DNA from 3 places in the Streptomyces sp. R-74717 genome. Region 1 is predicted to be linked to each of the others. Evidence: riboswitches for the same ligand, from Rfam matches in the RefSeq annotation. Region 1 holds a riboswitch; each other region holds the start of a gene.
What was found. Region 1 has a riboswitch for cyclic di-AMP ahead of NRF20_RS12125 (M23 family metallopeptidase). Riboswitches for the same ligand answer to the same signal wherever they lie in the genome.
Positions count from the first base shown of each region.

Region 2: another riboswitch for cyclic di-AMP. It lies ahead of NRF20_RS04335 (LysM peptidoglycan-binding domain-containing protein); the one in region 1 lies ahead of NRF20_RS12125 (M23 family metallopeptidase).
Region 3: another riboswitch for cyclic di-AMP. It lies ahead of NRF20_RS27375 (transglycosylase family protein); the one in region 1 lies ahead of NRF20_RS12125 (M23 family metallopeptidase).

Region 1 covers NZ_CP102361.1:2,718,460-2,721,728, reverse strand. Annotated here, with positions in the region: gene NRF20_RS12135 (M16 family metallopeptidase) at 1-37, shown strand, start outside; gene NRF20_RS12130 (M16 family metallopeptidase) at 64-1,446, shown strand; cyclic di-AMP (ydaO/yuaA leader) riboswitch at 1,798-1,964, shown strand; gene NRF20_RS12125 (M23 family metallopeptidase) at 1,978-2,772, shown strand; gene NRF20_RS12120 (GntR family transcriptional regulator) at 3,002-3,269, shown strand, end outside.
Region 2 covers NZ_CP102361.1:959,929-963,197, reverse strand. Annotated here, with positions in the region: partial or broken gene NRF20_RS04345 (ATP-binding cassette domain-containing protein) at 1-27, opposite strand, end outside; partial or broken gene NRF20_RS04340 (ATP-binding cassette domain-containing protein) at 148-762, opposite strand; cyclic di-AMP (ydaO/yuaA leader) riboswitch at 1,474-1,659, shown strand; gene NRF20_RS04335 (LysM peptidoglycan-binding domain-containing protein) at 1,664-2,401, shown strand; gene NRF20_RS04330 (DUF2461 family protein) at 2,538-3,188, opposite strand.
Region 3 covers NZ_CP102361.1:5,969,569-5,972,837, forward strand. Annotated here, with positions in the region: gene NRF20_RS27370 (transglycosylase family protein) at 1-720, shown strand, start outside; cyclic di-AMP (ydaO/yuaA leader) riboswitch at 1,021-1,192, shown strand; gene NRF20_RS27375 (transglycosylase family protein) at 1,196-1,954, shown strand; gene eno (phosphopyruvate hydratase) at 2,317-3,269, shown strand, end outside.

The sequences.
Region 1 (3,269 bases):
CGACGACACCGACGCGCACGAAGGAGCGGACAAGTGACCGACGCTGCCGCGACTGGAGTTTCGATGCAGTACCACCCGCAGCCGGCCCCCGGCCTCGCCCGCCCCTGGGCCTTCCCCGCGCCGGAGCGTGGCGCCCTGCCCAACGGCCTCACGGTGCTGCGCTGCCACCGCCCCGGCCAGCAGGTCGTGGCGGTCGAGATCTTCCTCGACGCCCCGCTGGACGCCGAGCCCGAGGGCCTCGACGGCGTGGCCACGATCATGTCGCGGGCGCTGTCCGAGGGCACCGACAAGCACACCGCCGAGGAGTTCGCCGCCGAGCTGGAGCGCTGCGGCGCCACCCTCGACGCGCACGCCGACCACCCCGGCGTCCGGGTCTCCCTGGAGGTCCCGGCCTCCCGGCTGGCCAAGGCGCTCGCGCTGGTCGCCGAGGCGCTGCGGGCGCCCGCCTTCGCCGACAGCGAGATCGAACGGCTGGTGCGCAACCGGCTCGACGAGATCCCGCACGAGCAGGCCAACCCGGCCAGGCGCGCCGCCAAGGAGCTCTCCAAGGAGCTCTTCCCGGCCGCGGCGCGGATGTCGCGCCCGCGCCAGGGCACCGAGGAGACGGTGGAGCGGATCGACTCGGCGGCCGTGCGTGCCTTCTTCGACGCCCACGTCCGGCCGTCCACGGCGACCGCCGTGGTCGTCGGTGACCTCACCGGCATCGACCTGGACGCCCTGCTCGCCGACACTCTCGGCGACTGGTCGGGAGACATCGCAGAGCCTCGTCCCGCCCCTTTGATCACCGCCGACGACACCGGCCGAGTGGTGATCGTCGACCGTCCGGGCGCGGTGCAGACGCAGCTGCTGATCGGCCGGATCGGCGCCGACCGGCACGACAGCGTGTGGCCGGCCCAGGTGCTGGGCACGTACTGCCTGGGCGGCACGCTCACCTCCCGGCTGGACCGTGTGCTGCGCGAGGAGAAGGGCTATACCTACGGGGTGCGGGCCTTCGCCCAGGTGCTGCGGTCGTCGGCTCCGGATTCCGCCTCGGGGGCGAGTGGTGCCGCGATGCTCGCCATCAGCGGATCGGTGGACACGGAGTCCACGGGACCGGCGCTGCAGGATCTGTGGACGGTCCTGCGGACCCTGGCGGCCGAGGGACTGACCGATGAAGAGCGTGAGACGGCCGTGCAGAACCTCGTGGGTGTCGCACCGCTGAAGTTCGAGACGGCGGCCTCGGTCGCGGGCACGCTCGCCGACCAGGTCGAGCAGCACCTCCCGGACGACTACCAGGCACAGCTGTACGCCCGGCTGGCGGAGACCGGCACGGTCGAGGCGACCGCTGCGGTGGTCAACGCCTTCCCGGGCGACCGGCTGGTCACGATCCTCGTCGGTGACGCGTCACAGATCGAGGATCCGGTCCGGGCCCTGGGCATCGGAGAGGTGTCGGTGGTCGCCGGCTGACGGGCGTACCCGTTGTGGACACCGGACGACCGGCCGGGCCGAGGCGGGCGACCCCCGCCCGTCCGGCCCGTTGCGTGTGACAGTCCACCGGCCGACTTTCACGTTCGACCGAGCACCGAAGGCCACGGCCGGTCCACAGACCCGTCATACGCCTGCATATCGGGACAGAAGGAAGACCCCTGTGAGTGAGATCTCACCGGAGTCTTCCTTTTTGTCTGTTTTGGCAGGGAGGTTGCCTGTCTGCCCTGTGGGATGCGCTACAAAACGACCTGTCCGTTTGGTGAATGCAAGTGACCCCGCTTAGCGTCGGCTGGGCTGTCCGTCACTCGTATGCCGCATCCGTGACGTACCGGGCAGCCATCGCCGAGTCCCCGTCAGGCGCGAGCCTGGGGAGCCGGGGACCCATGCAGTCCCTGGGGTGAATCGGGTGCCTGAGCCCGGATGAGGCCAGGGCGCCCGTAGGAGACCTTCCTGCTCCGAACCCGTCAGCTAACCCGGTAGGCGAGAAGGAAGGAAAGGATCAGCCACTTCATGGCGTTCACCCGTGCCACCGGGAAGCATCGTGCCCCGAGCCGACTGACGCGCAGCAGCGCGAAGATCGCCGGCGTCGCGGCTCTGGCCACCACCGGCGTCATCGGCGGCATGGCCTCTCCGGCCCTCGCCGCGGACTCCTCCGTCAGTGAGACCGGTCTGAACCAGGTCATCGCCATCGAGGGCGCCCTCGCCGACCAGATCGACGCCCAGGCCGACGCGCAGAAGCACCAGGCCGATGTCGCGGCGAAGGCGAAGGCGGAAGCCCAGCGGAAGGCCGAGGCCAAGAAGAAGGCCGAAGCGAAGGCCAAGGCCGAGGCGAAGCGCGCGGTCGAGGCCCGCGCCGAGAAGGCCCGCGCCGCCCGGTCCGCCGAACGCACCCGCCTGGGTTCCTTCCAGCTCCCGGTCGCAGGTTCGTACGTCACCACCGGCTACAAGTCCAGTGGCTCGCTCTGGTCCTCCGGCAGCCACTCGGGCATCGACTTCCACGCCGCGTCCGGCAGCTCCGTCGTCGCCGTCGGCGCCGGTACGGTCGTCGAGGCCGGCTGGGGAGGCGCGTACGGCAACAACATCGTGCTCCGGATGACGGACGGCACGTACACGCAGTACGGCCACCTCTCCTCGATCGGCGTCTCCGTCGGCCAGAGCGTCGGCGCGGGCCAGCAGATCGGTCTCTCCGGCTCGACCGGCAACTCCACCGGTCCGCACCTCCACTTCGAGGCCCGGACCACGCCGTCCTACGGCTCCGACATGGACCCCGTCGCGTACCTGCGCGCCCACGGCGTCAACGTCTGACCGACGCTGCACCCGCAGTACCCCCTTCGAAGGCCCCGGCGGCACGCCGGGGCCTTCGCCGTGCCCGGCCTCCGCGCCCGTCCGCAGTACCTGCTCCCCGAACCGTCCTCTGGCCAAAAGATATTCATGAATTTCCACCCGGCATCGGATATGCGGCCACATCGCAATAGAGTTGCAGAACAGGCGTCGGTCGGCCGCGTTTCGCGGGAATTGAGGCGGAGGTTCGGACATGCGCATTCCGGCGCATTCGGTATGCATGGCGATCCGTGACGATATCGTCTCCGGTGTCTTCGAGCGCGGAAGCCGGCTCACCGAGGAGTTGCTGGCGCGCCGTTACGGGGTCTCCCGTGTCCCGGTACGGGAAGCGCTGCGCACCCTGGAGTCCGAGGGCTTCGTGGTCACCCGCCGGCACGCGGGTGCCTGCGTCGCCGAGCCCACCGAGGAGGAGGCCGCCGACCTCCTGGAGGTCCGGATGCTGCTGGAGCCGCTGGGTGCCG
Region 2 (3,269 bases), 1.8 Mb from region 1:
TACGTCAGCCTCGGCGGCCCGCAACATCCGCCCGGCGGCTTCCTGTTCGGTGGCCAGGGCTTCTTCGTAGGCGGACCAGCCGCCTCCGTACCAGTTCACGGATCCGGAGCGCAGTTCGGCGACGCGGTCCACGCGCTCCAGCAGTTCGAGGTCGTGGCTCACCACGACCAGGACACCGGAGCGCCAGGAGTCGACGGCCTCGTAGAGCCTGCGGCGAGCGAGAACATCGAGGTTGTTGGTCGGTTCGTCCAGCAGGAGAACGTCGGGATGCTCCAGCAGCAGTGCGGCCAGGCGCAGCAGGACGGTCTCCCCGCCGGACATCTGGCCCACGGTGCGGTCCAGTTCGACATCGCCCAGTCCGAGTGACCCCAGTGTTGCGAGGGCTCGTTCCTCGACGTCCCAGTCGTCGCCGATCGTCTCGAAGTGTTTCTCGTCCACATCCCCGGCTTCGATAGCGCGCAGCGCAGTGCGCCGCCCGGCGATGCCCAGGGTCTCGTCCACACGCAGCGTCGTGTCGAGCGTGATGTTCTGAGGGAGGTGGGCGAGGCTGCCACCGACGGTCACCGAGCCCTGGGAGGGGCGCAGTTGGCCGGCCAGCAGTCGCAGAAGTGTCGACTTGCCCGAGCCGTTGGTCCCGACGAGACCGGTGCGGCCGCGGCCGATACTGAGGGAGAGCCCGTCGAAGACGGTCGTGCCGTCCGGCCACTGGAAGGACAGGGCGGAGCAGGTCAGAGAGGCGCTGGGGGCGGTGGGTGTCGCCATGGTGATCCTCGCAGTCGCAAGCGCGGTGAATGGGGGCTTCGTATGCGAGCACCACGCAGCGACCGAACCGAGAGGGAGGTGCGGCGGTCCGAAAGATCGAGGGACGGCTCATGCACCGAGGTCGCATCCACGCGGGGTCACGGGCAGGACTGAACACTGCTACTGCGTGACGGGCGTACGGCTGAAGCCGTACGGCGCGATGATCGCGAACCTCAGATGCGCAACGTCCACCTCTATCGGAGACAACAGAGCCGTTGGAAACGATAACGGCCCGGATGGCGAAAGGCAAAGCCTCGATGTCGTGTGGGGGAGCGCGACGAGCGCCCCGCGGACCGGTCGGCCGGGAGGCGGGAGGTCGTGGAGCCCTGTCGGGTGCGGTCGGCCCGAGAGGCATCCGGATCGACATACGAATGTCCCAGTATGGGTGATTTGCTTAGAATTGATCTCTTGGTCAATAAAGGGGCACTTGGGGGGGGTTGTGACTCTTGGGCGCTGACCGAATTGCCCGTTTTGGGAATCTCGTGGTGTGAGTCACATTCGGAGTTCAAGACGCCGTGGCGCGCTGCTCGGTTCCCTTCTGTGCAAGGAAATTTGGCTTCGCGGTGTGAAGTGGATTACTGCCAATTCCGTGATTCGATCTTGCGAATGAATTGTGATCCAAAAATAGGGGCTTGTTCCTTTCGGCGTTTCTCGCCTACGGTCACCGTCAATCCGGACGGAACGCCGAATCCTGCCGCCGTCCGGCAATCCGACCACTCATGTACGGCAGGAACGGGGGACCCAGGTAAGTCGCCGATCCGGTATCCGGAACGGCTCGGGGTGAAGCCGCATTCGTGTGCGGCCGGACATCTTCAGTCCGAACCCGACAGCTCACCTCGTAGGCGACGGAGAGGAATTCGCTATGTCTGCAACGGGTATCCACCGTCGTCGTAAGTCCACTTCGCTGACCCGCGGTCTCATCGTCGCGACCACGGGCGGAGCCGCTCTCGTGCTTCCGCTGGTCGGTGCCGGCTTCGCCTCGGCCGCGCCGGCGCAGTCCAAGGCTGCGGCGTCGACCGTCGCCACCGTCAAGGAAAAGACCGCGCAGAAGGCCGCGCCCACCATCTATTCCGTGATCGCCGGCGACACCCTCTCCAAGATCGCGCGGGGGCATTCGCTCAGCGGTGGCTGGAAGAAGCTGTACGAGGACAATCGAGAGATCGTCGGCGACAACCCCGCAGAGATTCGCCCGGGCATGAAGCTGACAATCGGTGCCCAGGCCGAGTCCAAGACTTCCGCGACTGTCACTGCCGCACCGGCCGCGACGCCCGCGACGTACACGAACGATCTGAACGGCTGGATCAAGGAGTCGCTGGCGGTCATGGCCAAGCACGGTATCCCCGGCAGCTACGACGGAATCCACCGCAACGTCATGCGCGAGTCCTCCGGCAACCCCCTGGCCATCAACAACTGGGACTCGAACGCCGCCAAGGGCACGCCGTCCAAGGGCCTCCTCCAGATCATCGACCCCACGTTCCGGGCCTACCACGTGCCCGGTACGTCGATGGACAGCTACGACCCGATCGCCAACATCACCGCAGCGTGCAACTACGCCGCTGACAAGTACGGCTCCATCGACAACGTGTTCGGGGCCTACTGACGCACAGCAGCGCCGCTGGCGGTTCAGTACCGACGGGTGACCAGGGGCTGGACAAGCCCCTGGGAAGGGACCGCACCCGTCGGTCAGGGGCCGCCTTTCGGCCGCTCACCCGCGTGGACAGCATGCGGAGGCGACGTTATGTGGGGCGTCGGCGGGAGCCGGGAACGGTCACATGGCCGGCGAGCCAGGAGAGCAGGGGCTCCAACTCCTGCGCTGCTCGGAGCACGGCGTCGACCAGCGCCGACGTGTGCTGCGCGCAGTCCCCACCGAGCGGACGGGCAGCGGAGACCGAGCGGTACCGGAGCAGGTCGGCACGGGGATGACCGGCGTCATGGCCGCGCGGCATGCGCTTCATGGTGTCACCGGTGATCTCGTACCCCTGAGCCCCCAGCGCCTCGATGGCACACACCAGTTCGGGGCCACTGCCCTGCGCGGCAACGGCCGTACGGAACAACGGGACCTGCCCCGGGTCGGGGTAGGTCCAGCCGCCCTTGATGCGGAGCCCGTCGAGGTCGAAGCGGAGGCCGATCTCGACGTTGCGTGCGATCCGGATCACCGCCCCTTGGTGCTGCCACCACCAAGGGTCCTTGCGGAACCCCCAGACGGAGAAGTCCTCGTACGCCTGGTCCGCGTCGGCCACATCGTTCAGCAATGCGATCATGGGCTGCCGTACGAGACGCTCCCGGTCCTTTCGGCGCTTCTCGCGAGCTTCTTGCGAGGGCATGCCCTCCAACTGCAGGAGCAGCTCGAACGCTTGCTCTGTCCAGCCGCTGAATGCTCTTGTCACGCGAGAGATCCTAGCGATCCGGGACTTGAGGGTGCGCGTGCACCGGGCCCTGAGCCGAAACCGTGCCCGGCTTGCCCGTCG
Region 3 (3,269 bases), 3.3 Mb from region 1:
ACCTGGAAGGCGTACGGCGGTGAGACGTACGCCCCGCGTGCCGACCTCGCCAGCCGCGCGCAGCAGATAGCCGTGGCCGAGAAGGTCCTGGACGACAAGGGCCCGCAGGCGTGGCCCAGCTGTGCGGTCATCTCCGGCCTCGCGGTGGACGGGACGCTGCCGGGTGTCGACCCGGGGTCTGCGGCCTCCTCCGGGCCGACACAGAGCGCGGAGCCGGCTGACGGCGCGTCGGCGGCCCCGTCCGATGACGCCACGCCGTCGGACAGTGCCTCGGACGGTACGCGCCGCTCGAAGGACTCGAGCGGCGCCGACAAGTCGGCCGGCAAGGCCAAGGCGACGGCGAAGCCCTCGGGTACCGCGTCAGCCACTCCGCCCTCCGGTGTGCCCGATTCATCCGGCTCATCCGATTCGTCCGACGGTGTCGGTGGCAAGCATCGCGGCGCGCCGGCCCCCGAAGGGGACCGGGACGCGAACGGCGGTGACCGCGAGTCGGGTCGCCATGCCTCCCGCGGTGACGCCGACGCGCGCGACGCGGCCGCTCCGGTCGCCGACGGTACGTACACCGTGCACCCCGGCGACAACCTCTGGGCGATTGCTGACGCACAGAAGGTTTCCGGTGGCTGGCCCGCACTCTATGAGGCCAACAAGGATGCCCTCGGCTCCGATCCGGACCTCATCCTCCCCGGCCAGAGCCTCGATCTCGACGTGAAGGCCGAGTGAGGGCAGTCTGAAAATCGGTTAAAAGGGCCTCGAAAACTGGGGTAGTTCAGAGACTTATGTCCGCTTATGTGTAAGTGAGACATGGGTCTCTTTGCGTCAACTGGTGTGTCGCGCCCGGGTAACCCTTCTGCACCGCCCCCACCTGCGAAAACGACGGTTCCTCAGATGCAAGTAGGGGAAGATTGTCCGATGTGTCCGTCTTTGAATGTGGGGGTTGCGTATGTTTACGGTCGGAACCGCTCGCACCGCGGGCCCCGTCGACCGTCACGCCGAATCCTGCCGTCGGTCGAAGGGAACAGACGCGTAAAAGCGCCGTAGGCAGGAGCGGGGGACCCAGGTAAGCGCCGGACCCGATCGTCGAAAGACGCATCAGGACCGGCTTGGGGTGAAGTCGCGTGCTAGGACGTGCGACCGGGCAACTCACTTGGCCCGAACCCGACAGCTCACCTCGTAGGCGTCGGTGAGGAGAAGTTCCATGCTGTTTTCCAGCAAGGGCAAGCACCGCCGCCCGTCCAAGGCCGTCCGTATCGCCACGCTCGCCGGTGTCGCCGGTACCGCTGTCGCCGTGCCGCTGATGGGCGCGACCGGCGCCTCCGCCGCCTCCGTCGCCACCTGGGACGCCGTCGCCCAGTGCGAGTCCGGTGGCAACTGGTCCATCAACACCGGTAACGGCTACTACGGCGGTCTGCAGTTCTCGCAGTCCAGTTGGGCCGCCGCCGGGGGTACGCAGTACGCCCCCCGTGCCGACCTGGCCACCAAGGCTCAGCAGATCGCCACCGCCGAGAAGCTCCTCGACATGCAGGGTCCGGGTGCCTGGGGCTGCGCCGGTGCCGGCAACCTGACCAACGACGGTGTCGACCCGGGCGTCGACACCGGCTCCTCCTCGAACTCCACCTCCAGCTCCAACGCCACCGAGCAGAAGAGCACCCCGGCCGCGCCGAAGCAGCAGGCCCAGCCGGAGAAGACCGGGCGCACCGAGGCCCCGGCCGCCTCCCGCTCGGACCGTTCCGCCGCCCCGCAGGCCGAGTCGAAGAAGACCGTCACCACCCCGACCGGCGAGAAGGTCAAGAAGGGCGACGGCGAGTACAAGGTCGCCTCCGGCGACTCCCTGAGCAAGATCGCCGCCGACCGCAAGGTCGAGGGCGGCTGGCAGCAGCTGTTCGAGCTGAACAAGGACATCGTCAAGGACGCCGACCTGATCTACCCGGGTCAGCAGCTCCACCTGACGAAGTAGTTCAGGCTCTCCCCCCGAGCACCCCGGCCCGGCGCGCAATCCCCCGTATGCGCCGGGCCGGGGTTTCTGCGTGACGCGTCACCTCTGTCCGACGTGCCACCTCCATGTGTGGTGCATCACCCCTGTATAGGGGGAGCGCCGTGTGCCGCGCAGGGAGTGCCGACTATGGGTGATCGTTCAACTGTTGTAGTTACTGGCGAGTAAAATTCTGACTGTTTGTCCGGTAATGCTCACTCTCGGGTCCTTTTTCGTCCCAGGGGACGGGCGGTCGTCCGACTGAGCGGGCCGGGCCGGTTAGGCTCTTGTCGCAAGGCCAAAGTGACCCTGCACAACCAGTGTCATATCCCAGAAGGAGATGCCTCGTGCCGTCCATCGACGTCGTCGTAGCCCGGGAAATCCTCGACTCCCGGGGGAACCCCACGGTCGAGGTCGAGGTTGGCCTCGACGACGGCAGCACGGGTCGTGCTGCCGTGCCGTCCGGCGCCTCCACCGGTGCGTTCGAGGCCATTGAGCTTCGCGACGGTGACCCCAACCGTTACCAGGGCAAGGGCGTCGAGAAGGCCGTCCTGGCCGTGATCGAGCAGATCGGCCCGGAGCTCGTCGGCTACGACGCGACCGAGCAGCGGCTGATCGACCAGGCGATGTTCGACCTGGACGCCACCGAGAACAAGGGTTCGCTCGGCGCCAACGCCATCCTCGGCGTCTCGCTGGCCGTCGCCCACGCCGCCTCCGAGGCCTCGGACCTGCCGCTGTTCCGCTACCTCGGTGGCCCGAACGCGCACCTGCTGCCCGTCCCGATGATGAACATCCTCAACGGTGGGTCGCACGCCGACTCCAACGTGGACATCCAGGAGTTCATGATCGCCCCGATCGGCGCGGAGTCCTTCTCCGAGGCCCTGCGCTGGGGCGCCGAGGTCTACCACACGCTGAAGAAGGTCCTGAAGACCAAGGGTCTTTCGACCGGCCTCGGCGACGAGGGCGGCTTCGCACCGAACCTGGAGTCGAACCGCGCCGCCCTCGACCTCATCCTCGAGGCCATCAAGGAAGCCGGCTACGCCCCGGGCAAGGACATCGCGCTCGCGCTCGACGTCGCCGCGTCCGAGTTCTACAAGGACGGCAAGTACGAGTTCGAGGGCAAGTCCCGCTCGGCCGCCGAGATGACCGAGTACTACGAGGAGCTCGTCTCCGCGTACCCGCTGGTCTCCATCGAGGACCCGCTGTACGAGGACGACTGGGCCGGCTGGAACGTCATCACCCAGAAGCTCGGCGCCAAGGTGCAGATCGTCGGCGACGACCTGTTCGTCACCAACCCGGA